3 regions of the Paenibacillus sp. FSL R10-2788 genome follow, and region 3 is predicted to be linked to each of the others. Evidence: riboswitches for the same ligand, from Rfam matches in the RefSeq annotation. Region 3 holds a riboswitch; each other region holds the start of a gene.

Region 1 (10,974 bases), 5.7 Mb from region 3:
AGGGCGAGGTAATGCTGGATGCGTTGCAATATAAAGCGAGCCAACATTTCAGGCAAGATATGAAACGACAGGAAAAACGTGAAATTGCAGCTGCGAAAGTTGTTTCTATCCGGACCAGTGCGACCGAAGAGAATGATGATTCTATAGCACCACCAGAGCAATCTGTTGAGATGGAGTATTATGTAGAAGTACCGCCACAATTTTTGTCCAAATGCGACATTCACCAATATAATATGATGCTGCGTAACGAACCTTATACAAGACTGCTACAAACCTTTTTCCCGGGTGCAGTGCCCAGCCATCTGATGGATATGTTCGAGAAAATAGATCTGAACTATAAGCTGAGCGGTGAAGTAATTAATGTACTCATTCATTATTTAATGACTATGGTAGCTTCGGGTGGAGAACAGCGGATGAACCGCAATTTTGTAGAGGCTATCGCCTCCAATATGCTGGTTAAACAAGTGAACACCTATGAGAAGGCTGTAAGATATATTAGAGATCAGTCCAAAGTGAAGGGCAAGGGGACAACGCCTAATACTGCTGGAGGAACACGATCACGTTCTTATGCCAAAAATACAGGCCGATCCAATAAACCGGAAATTCCGATTGTGCTGGATGATGGAAGTGCCGGAACAGTATCGGAAGAGGAATTCGCGGCGATGATGAAGAAAGCGGCAGAAATTAAGGCTAGTAAGAAAAAAGGCGTATCGCAAACGCCTTAACGAAAGAGAGGTGGAACAATGGAGTCTATGGGCGATGTACTTCGTTCGATCAACAATCCAACTCTACGGCAGCGTCAACGCGATCTTGAACAGGGGTTATTCAATCATCCACTTGTGAAGGCATTACAGTCCGAACATCCTGAGCTGGACGAATCACGACTGCGGCTTCATATGAGTCGCCTGTATCAATATGTAGAGGAAAGCCGAAACTGTGCGAACTGCCCAGGACTAGAGAAGTGTCCAAATGATTTTCCTGGCCATTATAGTAAACTAACGGTAGAAACTGTGAATGGTTCAGTGGATCTATATGAACGCAAGACGGCATGCCGACTTAAAGTGGCACAAGATAATCAGGATAATATCCGCAAACGTATTCGTAGCTTTTATGTGGACGAGCGTGTACTTAACGGCGGTTATGATGAGATAGATATTATGGGCAAAGACCCGCGCCGGGTCTCGGCTGTGAATAAAATATTTGATTATATCACCAGTGTTAAAGAGGAAGGCCTGACTTCACGCGGCATTTATTTACATGGCTCTTTCGGAACAGGCAAAACTTTTTTGATGTGTTATTTGCTGCATGAGCTTGCTGTTGCTGGATATACCGGAGTGATCGTATACATGCCAGACTTTATAGAGGACTTGAAATCGATCATGATGGATGGCCAGAAAATGAAGGAAACTGTCGATACGATGAAAAACTGTGATTTGCTTATTTTTGATGACATTGGTGCGGAAAATTTGAATCCTTGGGCTCGTGATCATGTACTTGGGGCGATCTTGAATTATCGGATGAACCGCAAACCAACCTTCTATACCTCGAATTATCCATTGGATGGCTTGGAGAAACATCTTAGCTTTACGAGCAAAGATGGTGAAGAGGTCTATAAAGGCCAACGACTAATGGATCGCATTGCTCCTTTTGTGGATGTGCTTCCACTGCATGGGGAGAATCAGCGAGGGGCCAATAGATAAGCTGGAATATTCATAATGTAAAATTTAAAAGAGCAGTGATTCCCCTTTTATTGGAGGATCGCTGCTCTTCGTTTTTTTAGTTATTCGAACTCAAACGCCGCTTTTTCCATGCTGCGAAGCAGGATCGCCGGAAGTCTTGAGTGTACTTTAATTGTCCAAACACACTTTCCGGTTGCAACATCTGGCGGGCATACTCACTCTGATCGATAATTAGGGAATACCTCCCTAAAATTTAGAGGTTTCTGCTCATTAGACTACTAATTAGGGAATATCTCCCTAAAAATGAACTGATTCGTCAGCGAAAATAGATATTCTCCCGATTATTAGGGAGGAATTCCCTGATTCTGTTCATTTATAGCAATTATCGGCTATAATCAGGGAGGTTTTCCCTCATTATTCTCAAAAAAAGAAGCCGTCCCATAAGTAGCATTCACTACTTTTGAGACAGCTTCTTTTTATTGTGCGATGATTCCTTTACTCCGAGAGAATGAATTTAAGGATGACCATTCCGAAAAAGACAACCGTCATAAACGTGGTCATTCCGAAAAATCCGGTCATTAAATCCCCAAGATCATTGCGGGGTTCTTCGTTGATATGTTCTCGTGGGTCCCGTACTTGCGCGTTAACATCCATAGTTTCTGCCTCCTTACAGGGACAAGCCCTGTATTGTTAGATGCAAATTGACATTAGTTTTATGAAATAAGTCATTGACAATTAATGCGCTTTCTTTAAGTATACCGAAATGCTGGGGAGGTTGTAAAGAAAAGAGTACGTAAAAAAAATACATTGAAGGCAATATAATTGCGAGTGATATTTCACATATCGCATAAAGATATGTTATACTTGTAATGTGTCGGTAAGTGGTAATTTGGTTATCATATTACATGAAACAATTTATTAACTCATATTTCGGAGCAGCTTCCATGAACTAAGCTTTGGCTTAAGATGTGCGTAATGCTTCGCAAAACTTAAAGGAGGAACAATATCATGGCTATCGTGAACGTGTCTGACCAATCCTTCAGTAACGAAGTGGAAGGTCAAGGTACTGTAGTAGTAGACTTCTGGGCTCCTTGGTGTGGTCCTTGTAAAATGCTCGCTCCAATCTTGGATGAATTGTCCACAGAGCTGGGAGACGACGTGAAAATTGCAAAATTGAATGTGGATGAGAATCCGGAAACGGCTTCCCGTTTTGGTGTTATGAGTATCCCAACTCTGATCTTCTTCAAAGATGGTCAACCGGTAGATAAAGTTGTGGGACTGAACTCCAAAGAATCCCTGAAAAATATCGTAGCAAAACATCAATAATTGATAGATGCTACTGTTCGGGCCTCGGCCCTGCCACTCAGCGCCTTCGGTTCATTCCGGAGGCGTTTTGTGTGCTGAATGCCAACTAATCATGGGTCCAATTTAGCTGGAGGGGATCATCTTGGACAATATCCGCAATAAACTGGCACTACTACCCGATCTGCCTGGCTGCTATCTGATGAAGAATCAGGAAGGCACTATTATTTATGTGGGCAAAGCGAAGGTACTCAAGAATCGGGTGCGGTCTTATTTTACAGGCAGTCATAATGGTAAAACGCAGCGGCTTGTCGCTAATATTGCTGATTTCGAATACATCGTTACGTCCAGTAACATGGAAGCGCTCATTCTAGAGTGTAATCTGATTAAGAAACATATGCCGCGTTATAATGTGCTTTTGAAAGACGACAAGACGTTTCCTTATATAAAAATAACGAATGAAACTCACCCGCGCCTTGAGGTTACACGCCGGGTGATTAAAGATAAAGCAAAATATTTTGGCCCTTATCCTAATGCTTATGCTGCTCAGCAGACAAAAAAGCTCCTAGATCGTATGTACCCGCTTCGTAAATGCGGTGTGATGCCAAAGGAGGTCTGTCTTTACTATCACATGGGCCAGTGTCTGGCACCGTGTGAGAAGGAGGTTCAGAAATCCGAGTATGAGCAGATTACGCAGGATATCGCTGCTTTTCTAGGCGGAGGTCATGAGGCGGTTAAAAAGGATTTACAGCAAAAAATGCAGGAAGCTGCTGAGGAGTTATATTTTGAGCGGGCGAAGGAACTGCGGGATCAGATTATCCATATCGATGCATTGATGGAGAAGCAGAAGATCAACACTACAGATACTAAGGACCGGGATGTATTTGGTTATGCTGTAGACAAGGGATGGATGTGTGTACAGATTCTGTACATGAGACAAGGGAAGATGATTCAGCGCCATTCCTCCGTGTTCCCGTTCTATGGTGAAGCCTACAGTGACTTTATGTCTTATGTGACGCAGTATTATAGTGATAATCCCGCTTTGCCGCAGGAGATTCTGCTGCCGGATGTGCTCGATGAGGAGTCTCTGGCTAATAAAGAGACTAAACCCGAGATCGCCATAGCTGCTCCAGCAGAAGCGGATTTACAACAGGGTGAAGATACTCCTGAATCGGCTGAAGAGGCTGAGGCACGTGCGACGGCGGCGGAGGAAGCTGCGGCAGCAGGGATCGTGGATGCCGCTGGCGGTGCTTCCATTCTGCAGGAGTGGCTGGGCATTAAGGTGCTTGTGCCACAACGCGGTCTTAAGAAGCAGATGGTTGGCATGGCTTGTCAAAATGCAAGAGTGGCTATCGACGAGAAATTCCGGCTGATTGAACGGGATGAAGAGCGTACCTCTGGAGCAGCGATCAGCTTAGGCGAGAGCTTGGGGCTTGAACGCTTGAGCCGTATTGAGGCGTTTGATAACTCGAACATTCAGGGGACTAACCCGGTCTCTGCGATGGTTGTCTTCATTGATGGCAAGCCTGCACGAAAAGAGTATCGTAAATATAAGGTTCGTACGGTAGTGGGTGCGGATGATTATGGAACGATGCGCGAGGTCATTCGGCGGCGATATGAACGGGTGTTGAAGGAGAATCTTCCGATACCGGATCTTATCGTGGTCGATGGAGGGAAAGGGCAAATCTCCTCTGCTATTGATATTCTGGAGAATGAGCTGGGATTATTCATTCCGGTCTGCGGCCTTGTTAAGGATGATAAGCATAAGACGGCTCAGCTTTTGGTTGGAGATCCGCCAGAGCCTGTCGCGCTAGCCCGGGACAGTCAGGAATTTTACCTTTTGCAACGGATTCAGGATGAGGTCCATAGGTTCGCGATCACCTTCCACCGTGAACAGCGCGGGAAGTCCATGGTTACCTCCAAGCTGGATTCTATACCTGGTATAGGTGAGAAGCGCCGTAAAGCGCTGCTTAAGCATTTCGGATCGCTTAAGAAAATTAAAGAAGCCTCCGTGGATGATTTCCGTACACTTTCTATTGGAGAAAAGCTGGCAAGACAAATTCTTGATGCGCTCAAGGACGAAGAGCCAACCTCATAGCAATGATGACAAAAGAAAAAGGGTATCACAGCAGCGACTAAAGCTGCTATGATGCCCTTTTTTTAATTTGGTTATAGGATGTACACTATTTTATTTTCTTAAATCAAAGAAGAAGGCTCCACCGGCTTAGGTTTCTGTGGTGGATTAAATCGATAGACGATGTAAGCGACTATGAACGGCATAATAATCGCGAAGATACCCGCGCCTACATTTACGCTCTCCTTCATAAAGATCAGCGTAGCGCCCATCAGGATGCTGTCAAACACGACGTGGCTGAACATGACAGCAATAAATCCGTAACGAAGGAAAATATAACTGAACAGCAGCCCGATTACGGTCAGCTCAATCGGACGGGAGCTGATGGGATAGATCGGATATAACGTATGGCCAAACGCCCAAACCAGCGTGGTGATCAAGCAAGCGACGAAAGTGTTCCGGAACACCTTTTTCAGCATAGGGATTCCGAAAAAGCGATAAATGGCTTCCTCAGATAAACCAGCGAGCCATGCGACGATAGGCAGAAGCCAAGCATATCTCATGTTATAAGGAGACTGGGTGGCGTCTGTAGTAGACCAATTGTGCAAGGTAAACGATAATATGATGAACATAACCGTCTGCACCCCTAGCAGAACGAAAGCCCACATGTATCCAGCCCGGATACTATCCAACACATATTGTCCATAGCCGGGCTCTTTGGCGCGGGGCCAAGGGTTCATGCCTCCCTCTTTTCGCCATAGGCCATTGCCGCCCACTAAAGAGAAGTAAAGCAAGGAGGACATCAGCAGGCTGTATAAAGCATAAATGATAAACATAATGACAGAGGTAATCTGTGCTTCTAGCCCTTCGCCTGTTGATTCAGGCAGCATATTATAGGTGCTGATCATCATGATTACAAAATAGGCTGAGCTTAGGAATACCCCACGTTTAAAGGAAGTATGCTCTCTTCTAAGAATACTGTAGACGAGTGCCAGAATTCCTAAAATCAGTGTGGGTATACCGTAACCGAATAATGTCAGCTTTTCCGCTAAAGAGGTCTGTCCTTGTACGTAGGAGGTATGCCAAGCCGGTGCAGTGAATCCGGCATTAAAGCTGGAGACCTGCTCTCCACTGAAATCAAAATAATAGTGCAATAAGGATTCGCCGACCTGAACAGTGCTATCCGTATACACCAGCCCATGGCTTCCTGTATTCGATTCAATTTGTAGCTTGGCAGGATTTACTTCCCATTCCTGAAGCCAAGGACGAGCAAGATTCTCCTTCTGCGCTAGAGTGAGGTCAGCTCCCTTGTCCTCTTTTGCACCAACGGAAGCAATGCCAGCCCCCTCTTCGGAGGCAACTTTTGCAGCCTTTGAGAAAGCGACAATCTCGCCGGTATACATATTGAGGTCAACAATGATTTGCGGCTCTTGATCCGCTGACGGAGTAAGCGTTGCACGAAAGACATCAAAAGGATATTTTTGATCCAATTTTTTCTTGGTATAGTCCTCCACAAGCTTCTCGCGAGACATATAACCATAAAAGGAAGAGTCCGTCTCGTAAAGTACATTCCATTGATCGTTTGGTGCTTCGGTGTAATTGAGCTTTTGTTCTGCGAATAATACGGCTTGGTCACGGGCTTCTGCCTTGCTAATGACGGTGGTATCTTCCCCTGTAGAGCTGCTTAGCAGCGAAGGGGAAATCTGAAACATAATAAATAGAATAAGACCGATAATGCCCGAGATGATGAGCCTCTTGGAGAGGGCACGTTGCTGTAGGGGCTGGCCGACGGGATTCATGTAACGCCTCCTTGTTATGTACTGACAATATTATGTTCCATTATAGTATTAGTGCCTGGCTGGTTACAAAAAACATTATATGTTCTTTTTATGGGTAATAGAGATAGTATAGAATAGTCATGTGAATTTATACCATGAATTTTATCGTGTTCATTTGTGTACGAATGGTGAGAATCGGTGTAATTGCAGGGAAAACACGGAAAAGTGATGAGAAAAGGTACTCCATTTGATGCAGTCTCTTTAAACCGCATTTTTTCATGTGAATGAGCATTAATTGTGTCTTTGTGAATTCACTAAATAACGTATATAATTTGTATGCAATTGTATAGTAGCCGAATTTCTGGTGAAAACGGGGGAACCATAAGAAGTGATGAAAAGTGGAGTGTACAAGATAAATGGCACTTTCATCAGGGGTGAATTTCGTTCTAGGAACGAATAGGGCAGCCTGCACAGTCCGAATCCGACAGCTAACCTCGTAGGCTAATTTACTGCAGGAACCAAGTCAGCATTGGTTTTCCAGTGCTTTTTTTGTTGGAATTTTTGATAAGAAGGTGAGCAAAGTGGCTTCACAGTTTCGCAGGATTTCTGAATTTAAGTTTCTGAAGCTCTCGCCGCCGCAGATACTGGTGCTTGGTTTTGCATCGATTATTCTGATAGGGGCCTTGCTGCTTATGCTGCCCATCTCAAGCACAAGCGGGAATTCCGTAGAATTTATTGATGCATTATTTACTTCAACTTCGGCAACCTGTGTAACAGGGCTTGTTGTGCTGGATACCGGAACTTCGTTCACGATTTTTGGGAAAACCGTAATTATGATCCTGATCCAGATCGGCGGCTTAGGTTTTATGACCATGGCCACTCTATTTTCACTGGTGTTAAAGCGTAAAATATCTTTGCGGGACAGGCTAATCCTACAGGAAGCCATGAATCAAGGCTCTATGGAAGGAATTGTGCGGCTGATCCGAAGAGTCCTTATATATTCTCTTGTCATAGAAGGCTGTGCCGCTTTGCTGCTGTCTATTCGCTGGGCTTTTGATATGCCACTTGGAAAAGCGATTTATTTTGGCGTATTTCATGCGGTGTCTATGTTTAATAATGCGGGGTTCGATATTTTTGGGGATTTTCGCAGTTTAACTGATTATGTATATGATCCGCTTGTGAATATTATTGTGATGTTTCTGATTGTCTCCGGCGGGATTGGTTTTATTGTAATGTCAGATCTGGTGGAGTTTCGGGTAACCCGCAGGCTGTCTCTACATAGTAAAGTTGTCCTGTCCACCAGCACAGGGCTGATTCTGATCGGAGCTTTGGTTATTTTTATATTCGAGTTTACTAACACTCGTACCCTGGGTTCACTGAATTTTGGCGGTAAAATATTATCAGCCTTCTTTCAATCCGTGTCTCCCCGTACGGCTGGCGCGAACACAGTTGATATTGCTGGACTTCGGCAGGCTACACAATTTTTTATAGTGATTCTTATGTTTATTGGTGCTTCTCCAGGCTCAACGGGCGGCGGGATCAAGACAACAACCTTTACGATGATGATTGGTGCTGTTATTGCTATGCTGCGTGGACGGGAAGATGTTGTGTTGTTCCGTTATCGGCTGGCTCAAGAGCGCATCTACAAGGCATTAACGATCACACTGCTGGCTTTGTTGTTAATCGCCTCTGTGTCGATGATACTCTCCACAACTGAAGACAGTAATTTCTTGGCAATCTTGTTTGAGACGACCTCCGCCTTTGCTACGGTAGGACTGACTATGGGGCTAACTCCGGAACTGTCAGCGATCGGTAAGATTCTACTCTGTCTGACGATGTTTGCAGGTCGGCTAGGTCCACTAACCTTAGCGTATGCACTCGGTCCCAAACAGGGTAAACCATTGTATAAGTATCCGGAAGGTAAAATAATTATTGGATAGGAGTTAATTAGAAATGAAAGCACAGCAATTTGTAGTAATCGGCTTAGGTCGCTTCGGTTCAAGCCTGGCGCTTGAGCTGATGGAAATGGGCTACGAGGTGCTCGGCATTGACCACCATGAAGAACGCGTGGAGGAAATGAGCGATCAGCTGACGCATACGGTAGTAGCAGATGCTACAGATGAGGGAATTATGCGCTCGCTTGGTGTACGGAACTTTGATTGTGGGATTGTTGCGATTGGTGACAATATGGAGAGAAGCATTCTGGCGGCCATTTTGTTAAAGGAGATTGGAGTCAAGCAAGTGGTGGCTAAGGCAATCTCCATCCTTCATGGCCGCGCATTGTCGCGGCTGGGGGTTGATCGGGTTATTTTTCCGGAGCGGGATATGGGGATTCGTGTGGCACACCAGCTGGTGACGCCCAATTTGCTGGATTATATTGAACTGTCCAAGGATTATAAAATTGTCGAGCTGACCGTGCCATCCTGCATGAACGGCAGAAGCTTGTCCGATTTAAATACAAGAGCTAAATATGGCTGCAGCATTGTTGCCCTAAATAGGGAAAGCGGAATAATCGTCGCTCCAACTGCCCATGATTATTTAAGTGAAGGCGATGTTATGGTACTCATTGGTCCTAATGAAAGTATTGACCGTTTTGAGAGTGAAGTTGTGAACCAAGAATCATAGGAAAAGAAGCTGACTCAAAAGTAGTGAATTCTACTTGGGGGCAGCTTCTTTTTTATGGAGTAAAGAGTAGGAAAAGTAATGGATTTCACTATGCCATATGGCTATAGACCACGCGTAGTGTTCTAATATATTGGTTTGTGCGGTTGACGAGTTGTTAGGTGTGATATTCGTACGGCTGTAGTAGATGATTTGTGGTATCTGTGACGGTGGACTATGGGCGATATGCGTTCTTTGTTTGTACGATGTACAGAGTGGGTGTGAACTAATTAGGGAAAACTTCCCTGAAAACAGCCGCTATTCGCTCTAAATGAACGAAATTAGGGAATTTCTCCCTAATAATTAGAGGGATTCCTTATTAGCTACTGAATCGGCCAAAAATTAGGGAAGTTTTCCCTAATTATAAGTCTTATGAACAAAAATCTCTGAATTTTAGGGAGAAATCCCCTAATTTTTCGATAAGTGCTTCACTTATTGCCTCATTTGGAGATCAATAGGTGCGCCCCTTGATTCATTTGGTCCGGCTTTACTGCTCACGTTCTGTCAGAAACATCTCTTCGGTTACTTGCACCAGACTGCGAGCCGCCGTGCTCATGCTTCCATCGTCACGGTAAATCAGGCAGGTGGTCCGTTGAGTCTGCTCCAGCTCCTTGATATGTAAGGACACCAGTCCGCCGCCGTTCAGCAGCTCTGGACGCAGATAAGACTTTGGCAGCAACGCAGCCGCTTTGACAGTCGGAAGCAGCCGCACGATGGCTTCGAAGGAGTCAATCTCCATGCGCACATCGGGATCAATCCCGCAGCGCTGGAATAGATCGTCCGTCAGGCGCCGGTACCAGGTACCCTTTGAGAAGAGAATCATAGGCAGCCGGGATAGATTATCCATGGTTAGCTTGGAGGATAAATTTAAAGGATGCTGCTCTGAGACGACCAGTCGCAATTGATCCTCAAACAGAGAAATGCAGCGTAACCCAGGTTCTTGAATAGAGGAAGCGATCAGACCTACATCTGATTTCCCCTCACTAACTGAGGATACGATCTCATGCGTTCGGCCTGTAATCAGCTTCAGCTCTGCGGTCGGATATTTGTCCATATAAGCGTTAACCAGCGGCGGAAGCGTGGTCTGCAGTGAGGTAAGACTAGCCCCCAAGGTGACAAGCCTTGGCTCCCCCTCTTTGAATTTAGAAAGGGCTTCCAGAAACTTGGAACGCTGCTGCCGTTGTTCAAGCGCATAGGAATAAGTGAGACGCCCAACCTCGGTTAACTCCAGTCGTTTGCCATAACGATTAAACAGTGCGACCCCCAGACGTTCCTCGAGTTTAGAAATTTTGCGAGACAAGGCGGGCTGGGATAGATTGAGCTGGCGTGAGGCCCGGTTTAAGCTGGAATGTTCCACAACTGCTGCAAAAACATCTAAATCGTCAAACATAATTGAGTTCCTCTCCTAATGCGATGTACGATCAGTAGTGATGAAATTCATAGCCGTAAGAGTAACTGTTCTTATTACATAAGGAAAATC
Region 2 (8,684 bases), 3.6 Mb from region 3:
GTACTCACCGCTTGCGAACACGCTTTTTCTGTAACCCCATTGCAGCTCATCACCTTGCAGAGTTACCAATTGCCCGTTCTTATTTATAGCTAGTGCACTATGCAGGACATCTTTGATCTCACCGCCATAAGCACCTGCGTTCATATAGAGCGCTCCACCAACTGTTCCTGGAATGCCACAGGCGAACTCAAGACCCGTAAGCTCCTTATCAAGTGCATATCTGGAAACATCAATTATTTTGGCACCACATTGCGCATATAAGAGATTGTCGCGAATCCCCATTTCGGTCAGTCCTGCCGTTTGCAGAACGATCCCACGTACACCTCCATCACGGATAATCACATTGGAGCCATTCCCAAGTACCGTAAGGGTTATCCCATTTTGTTCTGCATATGTAACGATCTTTTGAATTTCATCATAAGTAGCTGGTGCAGCCAAAATATCAGCTTTGCCGCCCATTTTAGTGTACACGTGATCTTTTAAATTCTCATGACTTTTCACTTTTCCTGCAGTCATTAGCTGCTCTAGGTCATCTTGAATTTTGTCAATATTCATGTTTTCATGCTCCTTTAACCATGTATAAATGATGGTCCTTGATCTATTTTAAAGAGTTATTATGAAATTGTAGGCAACCACAACTGTAACAACGAACAGGCTCCCTTGTCAATGACGGGAGCCTGTTCGTTGTATGATTTTAGATGATAATTACACAGCTTTATAGGCAGCAAGCTCGTAAGGAAGACACAGTGGCACACCCGTACGTGGATCCGGAACGATATCCGCTTCAATTCCAAACACTTCCCGCAATACATCTGGTGTCATAACCTCAGTAGGTGAGCCTTCGCTAACCACAGTACCGGACTTAATCGCTACCATATGCTGCGCATAACGAGTAGCATGATTCAAATCATGCACGACCATGATGATGGTACGACCTTCTTCCTCATTCAGCTTTTGCAATAGCTGAAGAACTTCGAGCTGATGCGCCATATCTAGGAAGGTTGTAGGCTCGTCAAGGAATAAAATATCTGTTTCTTGAGCTAACGCCATAGCGATCCATGCGCGTTGACGTTGTCCACCTGAGAGACGGTCAATAGGGCGATCATGAAAAGATTCCATGCCCGTAACAGAGATGGCGTTGGAGATGATGTTGCGATCCTCAGCGGTCATCGTGCCAAATCCCTTTTGATGAGGGAAACGACCGTAGCTGACCAGCTCAGATACCGTCAGACCGTCAGGAGCCGTTGGGTTCTGCGGTAGAATCGCTAGCTGCCTAGCAACCTCTTTAGTTGAAAAGTTATGGATCGATTTGCCGTCCAGCATTACGGTGCCACTCTTCGGCTTCATAATCCGGGCCATCGTTTTGAGGATTGTAGATTTACCGGAGCCGTTAGCGCCCACTAGTGCGGTGATTTTTCCCGTAGGGATAGACAAGTTCAATCCTTTAACTATAGTAGCCTCTGCATACCCAATACTTAATTCTTCTGTATTCAAACGTTCTGACATGATCTACAACTCCCTTAAAAGTTTTATGGAGCTATGCTCCTAAGTATGAACTAATTTACGCTTTAGACTTGGCGAGTAAATATAAAAAGTAAGGTGCGCCAATAATCGCAACCACAATGCCAGTCGGAACTTCCGCAGGTTGCAACACCCATCTGCCGATGGTATCAGCGGTAATCATAAGAAGCGCCCCTGTCAAAGCACTAGCAGGTAATAACACCTGATGACGGGGTCCCACGAGCCTGCGAGCCAGGTGTGGTGCTATCAGGCCGACGAAGCCAATACCTCCGCTTACTGCGACGCAGGAGCCGGCAAGCGCTACGGCTGTTACCAGAAGGAGAATACGTTCCTTCTCCACACGCATTCCTAGACCTAATGAAGTATGGTCCCCTAGATTCAATACATTTAGAACCCGGGCTTTATAGAAGGCGAACGGTAACAGAATCGCGATCCAAGGCAGCAAAGCAAGGACGAATCTCCAATCCCCACCCCATATTTTCCCGGCGATCCAAGTAGCTACAAATTGATAATTATTAGGATCAAGCCTAAGTGCCAATACAAGCTGGCAAGCATTGATTCCTGCAGCGACCGCAATCCCGATAAGGATCAGCCTTGTAGGAGACAGACCATCTGCCTTCCGGTAGGCAAGAATATAGATTAAAGCTGCAGTCAGGCCAGCCCCACCAAGCGCTAGGAGAGGCAAGACAAATACCGGAGCTGCAGTTGTAGCCGGAAAGAACGAGATGAAAATGATTACAGCAAAACCTGCACCAGCACTTATCCCCAGCGTAGCCGGTTCAGCAAGTGCATTACGTGCGAGACTTTGTAGAATACAGCCTGATACTGCAAAGCCCGCTCCAACTAACAATGAAATTACGATGCGGGGTAATCTGAAATCAAATAAAATAAGCTTTTGCTGATGTGTTCCATCACCCAGCAGTGTATGTAATACCTCCAGTGGGGATAGACGCATAAACCCTGTATTCATACTGACTATAAACACCACGACGATCAGTATAGCAAGGAGCGATAACACCGTTAGGGCGCGTGTACGGCGTTCTTTTTCATCTGGAGTAAGGGTTATTTTGGGCATTACAGCTCCCCCTTCCGCTTACTCGCTAAATAAATAAAGAAAGGTACGCCGATGATGGCAATTAAGGCTCCTAGCGGTGTCTCATACGGTGCATTTATCATTCTTGCGGCAATATCTGCAAAGATAATCAATAAGCTCCCCAGAACAGCCGAGCAAGGTATAATCCAGCGGTAGTCCACTCCAACGAAATAACGTGTAACATGTGGAATAATTAGTCCTATAAAAGCAATCGGGCCAACCGTTGAAACCGCACTTCCAGCTAAGATAACCACAACAATCATACATGCCAACTGAACTAACCTTGTCCGCTGCCCCAGACCAACCGCAACTTCTCTTCCTAAGCTGAGCAATGTAACGGATCGTGATAACATCATCGCTGCAATTAAGGCCACGGCCACCCAAGGGAATATAATCTTGATCTGAGTCCAGCTAGCTCCCCCCATCCCACCGGCTAACCAGAAGGCTATATCCTGAGATAAGTTGAAAAGAATAGCTACTCCCTGACTAATAGCAACCAATAAAGCACTAACTGCCGAACCTGCTAGTGTCAATCGCAAGGGGGTCAGGCCATTAAAAGAAAGCGAACCGATTCCGAATACGATAAAAGAGGCCACAGCGGCACCGATAAAGCAATACAACATTAGTGAAGTGAATGAGAGTGAGGGTGCAAAAGCAAATACTATTGCCAGCGCTACTCCTGCTCCTGCATTCAAGCCTAACAGCCCTGAATCCGCAAGCGGGTTTCTTGTCATCCCCTGCATGATAGCCCCTGCTACTGCGAAGCAAGCACCGACTAAGGCGCCAGCAATAGCACGTGGAAATCGCAGTTCTCTAATCACCTGATGTTTTTGTAAATCTGGATTGAAATGAAATATAGCTTCCCATACTGTAGCTAACTTGATATCTGCCGCACCCACTGAGACCGAAAGTGCCAATCCGAAGGCAATGGCAGCAAGTCCAAAAATAAGAATACCAATGGCAGCTGCCGGTCGGGTATGTAGAGCTTTTTTGGGTTCATTGTTAATACGATTTGCGAAATCTGAGGGTGAAACCATGGGTTGTCTCCTTATTCAATAGTTACAATGGTTTATATGATAACAACAATCATTCTCATTATCGCAAAAATATTTATGTTGTACAATTGCAGGAACGATTTTTCCGTAATATGGGATTGGTTTATAAAAAAATGGTGCAGATCTTTGTATCACGAGATACTTGATCTGCACGCCCTTCCCCACCGAAATGATCAGTCTCATTCATGGTGAATTACGACTTTTATTTCACAAGACTTTTTAGCACATCGTCAATGATTTTGCTGCCAGCGTACGCACCACTGTAAAGCCAGCTGCTTGTTGAGCTCATTTCATGCACATTTCCAGATTTTACAGCTGGGATGCCCTTCCAAATTGCACTATCTAAGATCTCCGAACCCTCAGTCTTATCACTATTTACAAGGAAAATATGATCTGCAGTCAGCTCAGAAAGCTTCTCTAGCGAGATCGGATTCCAAGTTGCTCTTGTTCCTACTGGGATCTCTGTTACTAAGTTAGGAAGCTTTACGCCAAGGTCTGTATATAATACAGCACCACTGCTGCGGGTTTCGTCTACAATATAGAAGTTTTTTTGCACCAACCATAGAATAGCCGCGGACTCTTGTCCAATAGCTCCTGCAAGCTGTTCTTTCGCAGCCGCTGCTTTAACATCATAATCTTTAATGGCTTTTTCTGCTTCAGGGGTTTTGTTCAAAATCTCACCAATCTTGAGCAAAGATTTGCGCCAATCTTGATTTAGTTCATCCCCAATTACATAAGTGGGTGCAATCTTATTCAACTGATCGTAAATCCCGTTCTGAACAGAAGACTCCGATGGGATGATAATAAGATCCGGAGCAAAGCTGGTTACAGCCTCTAACGGAAGATCGTAACTAATTGTAGGAATATCCTTCAATTCAGTGGCCAGATAATCCTGAACGCCATTTGTAACTGACCATTGAGCTACTGGATTCACACCCAGAGTTACCAATGAGTCTTCCAAATATGAACCCAGGACGCGCTGTGGATTAGCCGGAATCGTTACTTCATGGCCCATTGCATCTGTTAATGTCTTAGGAGCAGCAGGTGCCTCTGTAGATTCTGCTGTAGGAGCTGTTGTAGGCGCTGTTCCTGCATTTGATGAACTTTCAGCATTATTATTACCACAAGCGGAAAGTAATAGCGTCATCACTATTAGTCCGCTCATTGTCACTTTCATGCTTCCTGATCTTTTTCTGTTAAGCCAAAACATTAAAAACCCTCCTATATGTAACTGCTTTGATATTCAAAGGTGACCTTTACCTCTGCTTCACTTTTAAATGATATTGATTCTCATTCTCTGTGTCAACATATAAATTTCAAATTCTGTTGATTTGCAACAATTTCCTTCATATAAAATACAAAAGAGGTTATATTCCGAACGTTCCGGATATAACCTCATCTTTAATCTTCTACTTATTTATTTAAATGATAAGGGACAGTCGCTACTACAACGTCCTTTTGATTCATTAGATACGAGCGGATTAAAAAGCTGGTCTGATTATGAAGCACGGCTTGCCACCAATGTTTGGTAATAAACTGTGGAATCAGAATTGTGATGTGATCCGTCGCAGCTGTCTTCCACTCTACCGTATCGATAAACTTCACTAACGGACGAATGATACTACGATATCTGGAACGAAGTACAATCAGGCGTACACCTGGATTCCATTCCTCCCACCGTTGCTCCATCTTATGAATGTCTTCTTCATCAAAGCCTACATACACAGCAACAACATTATCTGTTAGAGACTTCGCATAGCTGATGGAATGTAATACAGCACGTGTAACCCCTGCAACAGGAACAACTACAGTACTTCCTTTAATTACAGGTTTATCAGTAGCAGGACATATACGTAGTTGATCCGCAGTGTTCAAATAGTGCTTATGAATACGGTGGAACACGAACATTACAGCAGGTAAGAAAATGAATGCCATCCATACGCTCGAGAATTTAGTAATGATAAATATAAGCGTAATCGTCAATGTAGTCAGCATACCGATGGTATTTACAACAAATCTTTTCACCCATCCAGCAGGTCTTGTTTTGATCCAATGCACCATCATCCCCAGTTGGGATAAGGTAAAAGGAATGAACACGCCTACCGCATAAAGTGGAATCAAACCTTCCGTATTCCCATGGAATGCAGCCACAAGTATGATAGACATAACTCCTAGAAAAATAATGCCATTTGAGAAGCCCAGGCGGTCACCACGGACCATAAATGCATGTGGCAGATATTTATCTTTTGCAAACATAAAGGCAAGCAGCGGAAACGCTGAATATGCTGTATTAGCTGCCAAGAACAAAATCACTGCTGTAATCCCTTGAATGAAAAAGTACAATCCGCCACGGCCAAAGGTCGATTCAGCGATCTGAGAGACAACCGTAGCCTTTTCATCTGGCACAATACCATACCAATACGCCAGCACAGTGATTCCGGTAAACATAAAGCCAAGGATAAGTCCCATGATCATTAGCGTCTTGGCTGCATTTTTCTCAGCCGGTGCTTTAAAGTTTGGGATCGCATTAGATACGGCCTCAACCCCCGTTAGGGCTGAACAACCAGAGCTAAACGCTTTTAATAGTAGAAACAAACTTACATTAGATACGGCGCTGCCTATTTCAGGAACATTCGCATGCGCGCCACCCATTGCATATTTAACGATACCGGAGATAATCAGAACAACAATCGAAACCACAAACAAATACACTGGAATTGCGATGAACGAAGCCGATTCAGTCACTCCGCGAAGATTAATGATTGTTAATAGAACGATAACAGATACAGCGATGAGAACAGTATGATTATGAAGACTTGGAAAAGCCGATGTGATCGCATCCGTCCCTGCCGAGGCACTAACCGCTACGGTAAGAATGTAATCCACCAATAATGAACCCCCAGCGAGCAGCCCTGTCGGAATACCAAGATTGCTCTTGGCTACGATATAAGCTCCGCCTCCTTGCGGATAAGCAAATATCGTCTGCCGATAGGATAAAATCAGGATGGCCAGCAGGCCCAATACGGCTAATGCAATTGGCAGGGAATACCAGATGGCAGTAAACCCGGCAGCCACCAGTACAATCAGAATTTGTTCCGTTCCGTAGGCTACAGACGAGAGCGCATCAGAAGACAGGACAGCCAGTGCTTTAACCTTGGATAACTTTTCATGATCGAGTTCATTCGACTTCATCGGACGTCCGATCAATAGTCGTTTCACCTTGCTTACCATGGTGGATACAGTTCCTTTCTTTGGGAGCTGAAACGGAATTTCCGTGCGCTGTTTTCATCGGTGGATTTCATAAATGCAGACACAAAAATAAGCATACGGAAATGATCCGCATGCTTATGCATGGTCATTTTCCCACCTTGCTTACGAGGTTAGCTGGCGGATTCGGGCTGTGGTTATAGCCCTACGGTACAGGTCTGTTCGACCCGGTTCCGATTCACCCCATTGGCATGAATGCCAAGTTTGGTTCCCCCGTTTTTCCTAAGAAAATTCAGCGCATATTCAACTTCTCACAAGGTCTAATATTAGTCTACAAAGTGCATACAGTAAAGCGTTGAAAAAAATGAAAAAAGAATGAAAAAACATCCAATAAGCTCAAATATAGCGTCTTATTGGATGCTCTCTTTCATTATCTTCAATTATCCCTCTAGCCCGTGATTTTAATACCTTTTCAGCTTTTTTGTAACTTCCAAAGTAAAAACTAAAATCCTAAGCTCTCCTCTGCATCTACTTCAATCATTTCTTCTTCCTTACGTCCATACCAAAGAAGGAGACTTATTAGAGCAAAAGCGATTAAAGCTAACAAAGGAATCGTAATAAATCCGAAGTAGTTCAAGTAATCTTTATTACAAGGAACACCAATTGTACAAGGTAGAACTTTACTTAACGCTGGAATCTTCTGTTCCGCATAATGATAGATTGAGATACTGCCACCAATCAAACTTAATGGAAGCACATAAGGAATGATGCGCTTATCTCCACGGAAAGTGGCAATTCCCAACAAAAATAACTGCGGATACATAAAAATCCGCTGAAACCAGCAAAGCTTACAAGGTTCATATTTCAAGACTTCACTTAAATACAAGCTACCAGCTACAGCAACCAAAGAGACAAACCAGGCCAGATAGAGGCAGTTACGCTTGCAAAAAGATAGGAATTTTGTCACTTTGCCTCCACTGCTTTTGCGGCGGTGTTAATTTCAGATGTAATCGCTTCAATATCGAAAGGTTCAGCCGTTTTCACTCCATTAATGTAGAGCGAAGGCGTAGTTGTCACGCCTGCGTCAGTTGCCAACTGAATGTCTTTCTTCAGCTCATCTGCATAAGTTTTCTCTTGGATGTCTTTACGCAACAGATCGTAATCGATCGCTAATTTCTCTTTTTCAGCAAGGCTTATCAAGAAATCCTCAGTGGCCCATTCGTCGCTCTCATCCCCTTGCTGCGCATATACAGCATCATAGAACTTCCAGAATTCATCCATATTCTGATGGTATACAGACAATGCAGCTAGTGAAGCTGTCTCAGAGTCAGGACCAACGAAAGCCATATTTACAAAGTAAAGAGCTGCTTTTCCCTCGTTGACAAAATCTTGAACAATTTTCGGTTTCATGGAGCCAGCAAACTGGGAACAAGCTGGACATTTGAAATCGCCAAATTCAACAAGCTTAACAGGTGCATCCTCATTACCAATCCTAGGTAGCTCACTGTAATTGAATTCTACCGGTTCTCCTGTAGAGACATTCTTTGCTGCATCTTTCGAAGCTAACATAAACAATCCAACAAAAATGATAACTACTACAGCTATTGAACTAATAACTAAAATTCTCGTTTTCTGCTTCTGTTGCTCCTGTTCTACCCGTCGTTTCTCTTGTTTGCTCAACTGGGGAACATTTGGACTTTTTTTAGGTTTACTCAAGGAGAATTCCTTTCTGTCCTCTAGGGACTAATGTAGTTTTTATCATATACATTTAAAATTATATAATTATTAATCTCTTTTTGGCAAACAGT
Region 3 (10,974 bases):
CGGAGATTTGTCCAAACTCGGGCTCGGCAAAAGCCGCCTTCAGTGAAAGGCTCCAAGTTCCCCCTCCATCTGTGGTCTTCATTACCCGATATCCGCTTCCGGGCACGATTACAACCGCCCAGCCGGTATTCCGGTCACTAAAATAAGCGCCTCGTGTATTGGGTGGGGTGGAAATCTTACTCCAGCTCAGCCCCCCGTCTTTGGTGTAATACGTTGCGGCTCTCTCATAAGCAAAACCTTTCTTACTATCGATAAAATTTATTCTTTCAAAGCTGACGGCATTGTTCGAAAGTCTCTTCCACTCCGAGCCACCGTTAGAAGTACCAATTAAATATTGAGCCTGCCCCTCCTTTACAGAAGCAAGAGCAAAGCCATGTACATTATCGGGAAAATCGAATTGTTTGAAGCTCCATTGGCCTTGATAGATCTCTTGAAAATGGCAACCTCCGTCAGAGGTACCAATCATAAATCCATTACCTGCTGCCCGTCCGGTATTCCCATTCAAAAACTGAACATCAGAAAAGCTTAGCGGTGTAGATACATCACCTGAATGCTTGTTTTGCAGGGCCTGTAGCAAGCCGTGATCTCCCGTGCCGCAAGTCGCTGGTGCTGGTGTAGCCGCAGCATGTACAGAAGTTACAGGTGCACTCCAGCCTGAAACCATAATAAGCGTCGCCGAGAGGGCGGTTATTGTCGTCTTATGAATCCTTTTCGTCCATTTCATGATGACACCTCCTAATATGTATATACCCTTACTCACAATCCCTACTCTGTTATACCGCCAGAGAGGATACCCTATCTACCTTAAACAATCACAAAATAGAAACAATTTGTTACCCTCCATATCCCTAATGAATATCCTTCCAGATCCTTCCCCATAATATGAGAGAAAGGAGTCTGGTGCCATGACACGCGAATCAACGAATCCACCGAAACGAAAAAGCCGCTTCCGGCGTTTATTTCGGCTGCTGGCAGCCTTGATCATATTATTTGTATTAACCACCGGAGCTCTGCTCGGTTATCTATATCAAAAAGATCTTCCACCGATTAGCGATGATGTGCGCTCCAAGCTGTTTGACTCCCGGGGCAATGTTCTTGCCACCTTTACCTCAGACGGCCGCAGCCGCGAACCGGTCAAATTAAGTCAAATTTCTCCCCTGCTCATTGAAGCTACACTAGCAGTCGAGGATCGTAAATTTTATGAGCATTCCGGATTTGATCTGAAAGGGATGGCACGAGCTGTTCTTGTCAATCTGGAAGAGGGGAACCGGTCGCAGGGTGCTAGTACACTAACTCAACAGCTCGCACGTAACCTCTACCTATCCCATGAAAAAACGTGGACGCGCAAGGCTAAAGAAGCTGTCTATACGATGCAGCTGGAGATGAAATACAGCAAAGATGAAATCCTGAACATGTATTTAAATAATATCTACTATGGCCACGGTGCTTACGGCATTGAAGCAGCCTCACGGATGTATTTTGGGAAATCTGCAGCGGATTTAGACCTGGCAGAGAGTACCATGCTGGCTGGAATTCCAAAGGGACCTACCTATTATTCACCATACAACCACATGGACAATGCTAAAAAGCGCCAGAGAATCATCCTGACCGTCATGGCGAATTTAGGTAATATCACTCAGGAAGAAGCGGGACAAGCCGTCCAAGAGAACTTAAACTTCAAGCCGCAAGGGCAAAAGGATACGCTTGTAGCTGCGCCTTATTTCCGGGATTATATCCGCAATTTGGCTATAGAATCGCTCCACATCAGTAATGATGAGCTGGAGCAAGGCGGACTAAATGTCTATACCACCCTAGACCCTGACATGCAGCATGCCGCAGAAAATGCCGTTGACAAAGAGATGGATCAAACTAGTGATCTGGAGACTGCGCTTGTATCCATCGATCCTCGCACCGGTTACATCAAAGCAATGGTCGGCGGAAAAAATTATCGTACCAACCAGTACAATCATGCTTTGGCCACCACACGCCAGCCGGGTTCTTCCTTTAAACCGATTATGTACTTGGCCGCACTCTCATCCAAAGAGATGACAGGACTTTCGGTCTTCAATAGTCAGCCAACGATGTTTCATTATGATAACAACCGCAAAACGTATCAGCCCCGAAACTTTGGAGATAAGTATCTGGGTGAAATTAATATGCGGCAAGCTATCGCAGCATCCGACAATATCTATGCTGTTAATACAATTATGAAGATCGGCGCGGATAAAGTAAGCGAAATGGCTGCGAAGATGGGCATTGACAGTCCACTTCAAAGCGTACCTTCACTGGCCCTAGGCACTTCACCGATCAGTCCGCTTGAAATGGCTGCGGCTTTCGCTGTAATTGGAAACAGCGGTCAGAAAATGCCGACCACAGCCATTCTAAAAATAACCGATTCAAATGGCATGGTCCTGTATGAAGCACCTCAACCCAAAGGAGTAACCGTCGTAGAACCTTCAGCTGCCTATGTACTGACTCGTTTAATGGAGGGGGTATTCGAGACTGGGGGGACGGGCAATCGTGTGGCTTCCATAATCAAACGTCCGGTAGCCGGCAAGACCGGTACTACGGATACAGATGGCTGGATGGTAGGTTTCACCCCGGAGCTATCAACGGCAGTCTGGGTTGGGTACGACAAGGGGCGCGACATCGCAACTACCGACGGACGGCGTGCAGCTCCTATTTTCGCCCAATTTACTGAAAAAGCGCTGGAAAATGTCCCTCCAAAAATTTTCCCCATTCCAGATGGAGTGGTCAGCGTATACGTCAATCCGCAATCCGGTAAACTTGCTACAGCAGCATGTCCCGACAAAGAACTGGAAACCTTTATTAGTGGAACTGAGCCCACCGAATACTGCGAACTGCATGGAACTGGCTCCGCTCCTGCTGTCGATGACACACAAAGCAAGGTAGATCCTGCTGAAGAGAATCGTTCCCTATGGAAGAACATTAAACGCTGGTGGTTGAATTAGCTCCTTCATTTATATTGAAGGGGTTTTTCTTTTTTTATAAGTTATATATTGTAGTAACAACAGGATTTCCAAATTCAAATATCACTTATCACATAAGGGATGTAACCGTTTTATTTATTATGCTTACCCCATTCTCTTAACTCTCAATTACTGCTATAATAGTTATTAGAAACCAAAATATAATGATGTAAATGAGGGACATGGGATGAAGGATACAGGCATGATCCGGAGTTTAGACAGTCTTGGGAGAATTGTGGTTCCCGCAGAAATCCGTATGACGCGTAATATCGACATTGGTGATCCTATCGAATTTTTTGTTTTAGACGAAAAAATCATCGTCCTTAGGAAGTACACCTCGACAGAGTGTACATTTTGCAGAAGCCACGACCATGTCACCTACTATAAAGAGCAGTTTATTTGTAGCAGCTGTCTAAAAGAAATCGTCGATCCTGAACGCATGTCTCAATTGCCAGAGTCACGTGAGGATTTTGTTGTTGAGGCACCTGAGCACAACACCAGCATCCGAAAGTCGAAGACAGAGGAAATGTGCCAACGTCTGGAACAAGCTATTGAAGATCATCCCTATGCCAACCAAAAAGAACTTGCAGAAATCCTCGGGATTAGCCAAGCCAGAGTGAGTCAGCTCAAACGCAAGCTTAGCAGCACAAGCAAATCATAAATTAAAAAGCTTCGACGCTCCTATTTCCGGAGGTCGAAGCTTTTTCTATATCGGATAACCCTTCTGGAGGCCCTATACTATTCAGTCAGTGCAGCTTTAAGCTCATCTGAGGATGCATTCCACCATGCTTCATTATGAGAGATCAGAAGGGATTTGAGCGCCGACTTCTCAATGGCTCCAAGCCCTGCCACATCGATCTTGCGTTTAAGAGCTGCATCCAGCTTATTGACATGCTCGGCAAGAATTTTCCATCCGCGGCGCGCTTCTGTATCAATCCACATTTCACAGGCTGTGATTCCACCATAAAATTGAGCTTCCAATGTACGGTCTACCGCTACCCATACCACCCAAACCTGTCTTCCATTCGGTACATCTTCACGATTCATGGAAAATTTAATTCCTTTTTCCACTTTGCTCTTGGCATGCATGGCACCGATATCAATAACCGCCACATCACCATCAATAATGACAGGTGAAACGTTGTTGAGATCTATAGAGCCTGCTCCAAAGCCTTTATGTTTACTTTTAGCGTTCACAATATTTAAGGCAATCTGTTTCTTGCCCTCCGGTTGTATGTTGTCCACGAGTGCACACCCTTCCTCTTACGAATAATTTAATTTTAGCTAATAATGCGGCGATTGCAAACATATACATCCCGTAGATGCTTGTCACGGGAGGAATCACACTATGAAGTCACTGTCATTAAAGTACATCATCTTTGCGACCCTGGCCATCCTCGCGCTGCTGGGAGGAGGAATATGGGCCTTTTCAGGGGATAGCTCTACAGCTTCTGTTACTAGCTTTGCTTCAAAAGAGGCCAAGTCCTCCAGCGGCACAGCGCCTGCAGCCGTACCACAGCAGGTATTGCCTGAGAGCGCGCCCGTCCCGGCAGAGGAGGCTTTAAGCCAGCGGGTAGTCGAGTATCACATTGATGTCCAGCTTGTTCCTGACACAGAAACCTTAAAAGCTTCTGAGACAGTAACCTGGACACACCCCGGAGTAAAGCCAGTAAGTGATTTATATTTTCACATGTATCCAAATGCATTTGCCTCATCAGATACCACCTTTATGAAGGAATCCGGGGGGACGCTCAGAGGCGACAGCATGCCTGAGAACGGCTTCGGAAATATGACGCTGACCGATCTGCGCACGACAGAAGGAACTTCGCTAATGCAAAGAGTGCAATATGTCCAACCTGATGACGGCAATATCAACGATAAGACGCTCCTAAAGGTACATCTTCCTCAGCCTGTTAATGGTGGGGAAAGTGTAACACTTAAGCTTCAGTATGAAGTCCAGCTGCCCAAAATCTTTGCTCGCATGGGTGCTTCAGGTAACTTCGTTATGGCTGGGCAATGGTTTCCTAAGCTTAGTGTATACGAGCCTAAGGGCACACGCGGAGTTAAAGAAGAAGGCTGGGACCTGCATCAGTATCACGGGACTTCTGAGTTTTACAGTGATTTTGGCATCTTTAATGTAACGATTGCCGTTCCTTCCAACTATACGGTGGCAGCGACCGGATTTCCTGTAAAAAATGCCAAGCTCAAACAAGATCAGAAAATATATCAGTTCTACGCCGATGATGTCCACGATTTCGCTTGGGCCGCATCCCCTGATTTTACAGTAGCAGAGGAAGCTTTCTCTACGCCGGAGGTGCCTGGAGTACGAATTAAGGTGTATCTCGACCCTCTGCACAAGGACTTACAAGAGCGTTACCTTCAAGCTGCCAAGGCTGCCCTGACCTACTTCAGCAAATGGTATGGCCCTTATCCCTACTCTACGCTGTCTATTATCGTCCCACCTAAGGAGGGAAACGGCGCGGGAGGAATGGAATATCCTACCCTTATTACAGCCTTTGGGGCCGCAGATTCTTCTCCAGATACCTCACTTGAAAGAACCGTCATTCATGAGATCGGCCATCAATACTTCTACGGTATGGTAGCCAGCAATGAATTCGAGGAGGCCTGGCTGGATGAAAGCTTTACTTCCTATGCCGAAGACAGACTTATGGAACAAGAATACGGTATCAAGTCTAATTTGCCTTTACAGGCCAGCCTGGTGACTATACCTGAGCCGTTAAATCTGGAAACGTGGAAATATGCAGGGGCTGATTCCTATAGCCGAAATGTTTATATCCGCGGCAAGCTTGTACTTAAAGATATCGAACGCCAGGTAGGTACCAAAGCAATGAACAACATCATGTCCTCCTACGCTCGTAAGTTCCGTTTCCAGCATCCCGCTACGTCAGATTTTCAGAAAGTCGTTGAGAAGGTAACCAAAAAATCATGGCAGGCCTATTTCGATGACTATATTTATGGTGATGGTGCGCCTGACTTCTCAGTAGATACGATTACTTTTAAAAAAAATAACAGCGGCGATGCTCAAAGCTACGAATCATTAGTGAAGATTTCAAACAAAGGGAGCCATTACGTTGATGTTCCCGTGAAATTCACATTCGCCGACAGCTCTTCGGTGCAGCGGGTCTGGAACGGTGATGGAGCAGAGACTACGTTTCAATTGTTAAGCGATAAGCCTCTTCTCTCTGCTGAGATTGACCCTGAGCAATCCATCTTATTGGAGAGCAAACATTTAAACAACTTTAGGCTGGCGGAAATAGAGCCCAAGACGCTCTCTCGCTGGACGTTAAGTGTAACTAAACTACTTGAAACCGTGCTCGGAACTCTTGTCTGGTGAGGTGAATGATTGTGAGAACATCGATAACCCGCGGCTGGCAAAGCATGAAGGAGCAATTTTATATTTTAATTCTGCTCTTCATCTACCGACTGCTCTGGGGCTACTTTATGTATGGTTTCATCCGATCTGCTATTATTCCAATTCTACTGCGCTATCCAGATAAAGACGCTGGCGGCAGCGGTATGGGCAGACTGTTGTATTATATCGAGGGACAGTTCAGCTTGAATACTGACCCTGCGATACGCACTTGGTTATGGATGCTTCTAGGACTTGTTGTCTTACGACTTCTGCTTTCTCCTTTCATAAGGGCAGGATTGCTGCATGAGCTGCACCAGGAGCGAAATGGCGAGCGCGGGCTGTTCTTTTTCCCCGGCATGAAGATCTATGGACTACCTGTCTTAGTCTTTAGCCTAATCGAATGGGTGATGACCCTGCTGCCGCTTTACTGGCTTGCTCCCAAAATGTACGGGCTGTTCTTATCCTCTTTGTTTAACTACACTTTGTTACTTCATTTAGTACCATACGTATTGGCATGGCTTATATATATTTTTATCGTGCGCCTGTTTCTTCTATATATGCAGTTTGGTTACACCGGCGGTACAGGAATGTTCTCCTCACTGTTCATCTGCTTGCGGTCACTGATTCCTGCTATAGGTGTTTCCATTGTACTTGGTGCGGGAGGCTTGCTCTTATTGCTAGTGTGCGGACTGACGGGTCTGTTCTGTCCCGGCCTGCCGGCACTTATAATACGGCAAATCTCACCACTACCTTCTACGCTCTTAAAAATGTGGGGAATTTCTGCACAATATCATCTATGGCGTAACAAAGCATTTCCACAATAAATTAACCTTATTTGACATAATAAAAAGGTCCCAATTCCTGTATTCAGGAGCTGGGACTTTTTCTCATTACGGATAACTTAAGAGTATTTGCAAAATCGTAAAAGCTCTGTTACAATAAGTCCTGTGCTATTAGTAACAATTTTGTAATCAATTGAAACGATTCCTACATAACTAAATGTATTTATCGTAAGTGTAACTGTCGAAACGTCATTCTCTTGGTGCTTAACACGCCTAATTCCTTTGCACCGGGAAGTGGGGGAACCATATTTTGGGTGAATTGATCTCGCTTTACAGGGATCATAGGGAATCTTCTACCGAACCCTTAAGCTAACCTCGCAGGCCTTGGAAGGAGTACATCTTTTGAAAAGACATAATTTAAGAAAAAAATGCGTCGCTGCGGCGCTAGGACTTGTAATGGCATTATCTATTGGTGGAGGAAGCGCCTTTGCTGACTCTAAGATGGACACTGTAATCTCAAAGACTATTGGAGTTGCCTATAAAACCGGAGGTACAAGCACTGCCGGATTTGATTGCTCTGGATTTACAAAATATGTATTTAAGAATGTGGGTCTTACTTTACCTCGTACATCAAAAGCTCAATATAGCGTTGGAACTGCTGTATCCAAAAGCAATCTGCGTTCTGGTGATCTAGTGTTCTTTAACACACTTGGCAATGGAGTATCCCATGTCGGCATTTATGTTGGAAACGGAAAATTCGCACAATCGTCCTCTTCGCGTGGAGTGACCATCACTTCACTCAGTCAGGCCTACTGGGCCAATCGTTATGTTGGCGCTAAAAGAGTAATGAGTACTTCAGCTTATCAAGCTGTAGCCTTCGATTGAAACCTTCCTCACAACTATAACCTCATAATTACAACTATATGAACCTGAATCTGATTATGCCCGTAATCAAATTCGGGTTTTTCTTTTTCCATAATATATTTTTACACTATTAGAGCCCGATTGAAACACGTTTATTTGATAAAAATTGCAATTATATTAAAAATTAGGTCATTATTAACGCTTACATATGCCTTTCTACCGTAAAAATGCCAATTTTTCTGCATTAATATGTTAAAAACGATTGCCAAGCGGCTTTCTGTTTGTTACAATTAGCGCAGTGAGATTTTAGTAACATTTTTGTAATCATTAAGTTGTTATTTACAAAGGTTTTGTCATGTATTGATTACAAGCTAATCCTAATCAACAGTATGAGCCGAGTTTCCTAACTATTAGGAAAACGGGGGAACCAACTTTGGGTGAATTGACCTCCATTATATAGAGGGGTCATAGGGGACCTTCAACCGAACCCTTAAGCTAACCTCGTAGGCATTTGGAAGGGGTATACACTTTTGAAGAAGAAGTTAGCAGCAGCAGTACTAAGCTTTTCCATCATCCTCACCATCGGAGCAGGAAGCGCTTTCGCAGATTCCAAAATGGATAAAGTGATTGACAAGGCCATCGGTACTAAATACGTATCCGGCGGTATATCCACTAACGGATTTGATTGCTCCGGATTTACAATGTATGTGTTTGATAAGATTGGCATTAACCTTCCACACCAATCAGGTTCCCAATATCAAATGGGCACAGCAATCTCCCGTGATGATATAAGAGCCGGAGATCTTGTATTCTTCAATACAAGTGGCAAAGGTGTCTCCCATGTCGGCATTTATGTCGGTGAAGGTAAGTTCGCACACGCTTCTACCTCACGCGGTGTTACGATTAGCTCTCTGAGTGATAGCTACTACGTGAAACGCTACGTTGGTGCTAAGCGCATTATGAGCACAGACGCTTACCAATCGGTTGCTGCTGAATCGGAAGACAATGATGATGTTCAATAAGTAACGTACATAGGCTCTTTTCCAAGGTAACTCTTGGAGGAGAGCTTGTTTTTTTGTCTTATTACTTATTTACCCCTCTCATAATTTGTAAAACATTCCTCTCATATAAAGTTTCTGAGTCGAACCTCCCCCATTTTGTATATAATTAGTAATATAGCAATGTCCTCGTGAAAGGAGATCGTTGACTTTATGATAAATCCCTCGGTAACTTTTCATGTAGTTCCTATGGAGGCAATTCACGGAGAAGCTATTTGTAAGTGGAGCTATACGCCTCCATATAATATTTATGGCTGGATGCCGTGGGAGCAGATGCAGGCTCTTGGCATCGAGTTTGGTGATCCGCAGCTCCGGGAGGAACAATATATCTCCATATTAAATGAACAAGAGGTTTTGTGCGGATTCGCACAGTTGTTCCCGATGGAAGGAGTCGTTCGTTTAGGAGTTGGGATGCGCCCCGATCTATGCGGCCATGGTTTAGGCAAACTATTCGTAGATGCAATCGTCCAGACAGCCTTGAATCGTTATCCTGATCGTGAGATAGATCTAGAAGTCCTGACCTGGAACCAACGCGCCATTCGAACTTATCAAAAATGTGGATTTACGATTACAGATACGTATGAACGCCGCACACCTACAGGAGACAAACCTTTTTATTGCATGGTCTATGACAAATGATATTAAATACCATATATTTCATGAGAATGATTGTATTCTCGTTCATTTTTTTGTCACAAACCCTATGATAACGCTTCACCATAAGCTATAATGTAGGGAGCAGCTTACATAGAAGGGACGAATTGGGATGCAGAAATGGATCATGAGCGGTTTGTTTTTTGCCGCCTGTGCCTTTGCGGTAGTACTCATGTTTACACTTCCGGGTAAAGAAGAGGTAGCGGAAGAAAATAAGCCCACGATGCCGGTAGTTCAACTGGACGCAGCAAAGGCAGAAGCAACCGTGAAAGCCAGCTGTATCACCTGTCACGGCGATCAGCTTCAAGGTGGAGTTGGACCAAGTCTTCAGAATGAAGGTGGCCAGCATGACGCTGAGGAAATCTATAGCATCGTCACTAAAGGACGTGGCCAAATGCCTTCCTTTAAGGAGAATCTAGCGCCTGAAGAGATCGCCAACGTCGCACTCTGGCTCTCAGAGAAAAAGTAACCCACCCAAGCAACTAAAAACGCCCGTGTATGAGATAGGTGACTATCTCTGCACGGGCGTTTATTTTATGATTTCGGCTAAACTAGTGATTTTTTTCAAAGGCTTCATTAAATTGATGCGCCTCTCGAAGATCTAGAGCCGTAATCCCATCTTCTTCATTAGATTCAAGTCGCAGTGTAACTGTTTTATAATCAATCGTAATATGTGGATGATGATCGAAGGCTTCTGAAATCGTGGCTACTTCATCAACAAACGCAATGCCCTTCATATATTGGCTGAACATATATTTTCGTACCATAACGTTATCTTCCAGCTTCCAGCCCTCTAGCTTGGTGATCTCCTCACGCAGTTCCTCTTCCGTAAATAACAATTCGTTTCCTCCCTTACAAAAAATTGCAGTAAAGTGCGCAGTTCCCTTTACTTGTCTTAGGCTTTAAACAAAACATCCCTTAGCTTCTGAGGTCCAAGGGATGTGCCAGGATAAAGGCGATATTTTCGATTTAATGTATTCACAAATCCCAGCGATTATAACTCGGCTTTATCAATTTTAACACGGGCTACTGACTACGGGCAAATTACGTACAGACTTCTCCTCCGCCTAAATTAAAACCACTGAAGCCAAATCCTCTTCGCCAACTAAAATATTAATGCGGTGCGTGTCCTTATCGTAAATAATTACGCCGCTCCCCACCTCAATCATAGGTTCATTACCCAGCGCGAAGAAAAGATCCTCAGCCAATGCTTCCCATACCTCCAGCTTTGATTCTTGGGGTAGTTCCTGCCA

Evidence for each region. Region 3 has a riboswitch for cyclic di-AMP ahead of NSQ50_RS00540 (C40 family peptidase). Riboswitches for the same ligand answer to the same signal wherever they lie in the genome.
Region 1: linked by a shared signal. The riboswitch ahead of NSQ50_RS25900 (TrkH family potassium uptake protein) and the one ahead of NSQ50_RS00540 (C40 family peptidase) in region 3 are both predicted to bind cyclic di-AMP.
Region 2: linked by a shared signal. The riboswitch ahead of NSQ50_RS16400 (APC family permease) and the one ahead of NSQ50_RS00540 (C40 family peptidase) in region 3 are both predicted to bind cyclic di-AMP.

The regions. Positions count from the first base shown of each region.
Region 1 covers NZ_JBBOQA010000001.1:5,827,191-5,838,164, reverse strand. Annotated here, with positions in the region: gene NSQ50_RS25930 (DnaD domain protein) at 1-725, shown strand, start outside; gene dnaI (primosomal protein DnaI) at 744-1,700, shown strand; gene NSQ50_RS25920 (YqzM family protein) at 2,175-2,333, opposite strand; gene trxA (thioredoxin) at 2,688-3,005, shown strand; gene uvrC (excinuclease ABC subunit UvrC) at 3,127-5,079, shown strand; gene NSQ50_RS25905 (CPBP family intramembrane glutamic endopeptidase) at 5,178-6,854, opposite strand; cyclic di-AMP (ydaO/yuaA leader) riboswitch at 7,175-7,352, shown strand; gene NSQ50_RS25900 (TrkH family potassium uptake protein) at 7,415-8,773, shown strand; gene NSQ50_RS25895 (potassium channel family protein) at 8,787-9,458, shown strand; gene NSQ50_RS25890 (LysR family transcriptional regulator) at 9,982-10,884, opposite strand.
Region 2 covers NZ_JBBOQA010000001.1:3,707,093-3,715,776, forward strand. Annotated here, with positions in the region: gene murB (UDP-N-acetylmuramate dehydrogenase) at 1-555, opposite strand, end outside; gene NSQ50_RS16380 (ABC transporter ATP-binding protein) at 706-1,506, opposite strand; gene NSQ50_RS16385 (FecCD family ABC transporter permease) at 1,562-2,596, opposite strand; gene NSQ50_RS16390 (FecCD family ABC transporter permease) at 2,596-3,651, opposite strand; gene NSQ50_RS16395 (iron-hydroxamate ABC transporter substrate-binding protein) at 3,872-4,879, opposite strand; gene NSQ50_RS16400 (APC family permease) at 5,083-6,900, opposite strand; cyclic di-AMP (ydaO/yuaA leader) riboswitch at 7,025-7,184, opposite strand; gene NSQ50_RS16405 (disulfide oxidoreductase) at 7,379-7,843, opposite strand; gene NSQ50_RS16410 (DsbA family protein) at 7,840-8,592, opposite strand.
Region 3 covers NZ_JBBOQA010000001.1:111,333-122,306, reverse strand. Annotated here, with positions in the region: gene NSQ50_RS00575 (hypothetical protein) at 1-724, opposite strand, end outside; gene NSQ50_RS00570 (transglycosylase domain-containing protein) at 906-2,972, shown strand; gene NSQ50_RS00565 (AbrB/MazE/SpoVT family DNA-binding domain-containing protein) at 3,178-3,651, shown strand; gene NSQ50_RS00560 (YwhD family protein) at 3,729-4,235, opposite strand; gene NSQ50_RS00555 (M1 family metallopeptidase) at 4,339-6,345, shown strand; gene NSQ50_RS00550 (hypothetical protein) at 6,357-7,187, shown strand; cyclic di-AMP (ydaO/yuaA leader) riboswitch at 7,406-7,544, shown strand; gene NSQ50_RS00545 (C40 family peptidase) at 7,602-8,030, shown strand; cyclic di-AMP (ydaO/yuaA leader) riboswitch at 8,392-8,534, shown strand; gene NSQ50_RS00540 (C40 family peptidase) at 8,540-9,031, shown strand; gene NSQ50_RS00535 (GNAT family N-acetyltransferase) at 9,221-9,706, shown strand; gene NSQ50_RS00530 (c-type cytochrome) at 9,834-10,190, shown strand; gene NSQ50_RS00525 (4a-hydroxytetrahydrobiopterin dehydratase) at 10,273-10,560, opposite strand; gene NSQ50_RS00520 (hypothetical protein) at 10,789-10,974, opposite strand, start outside.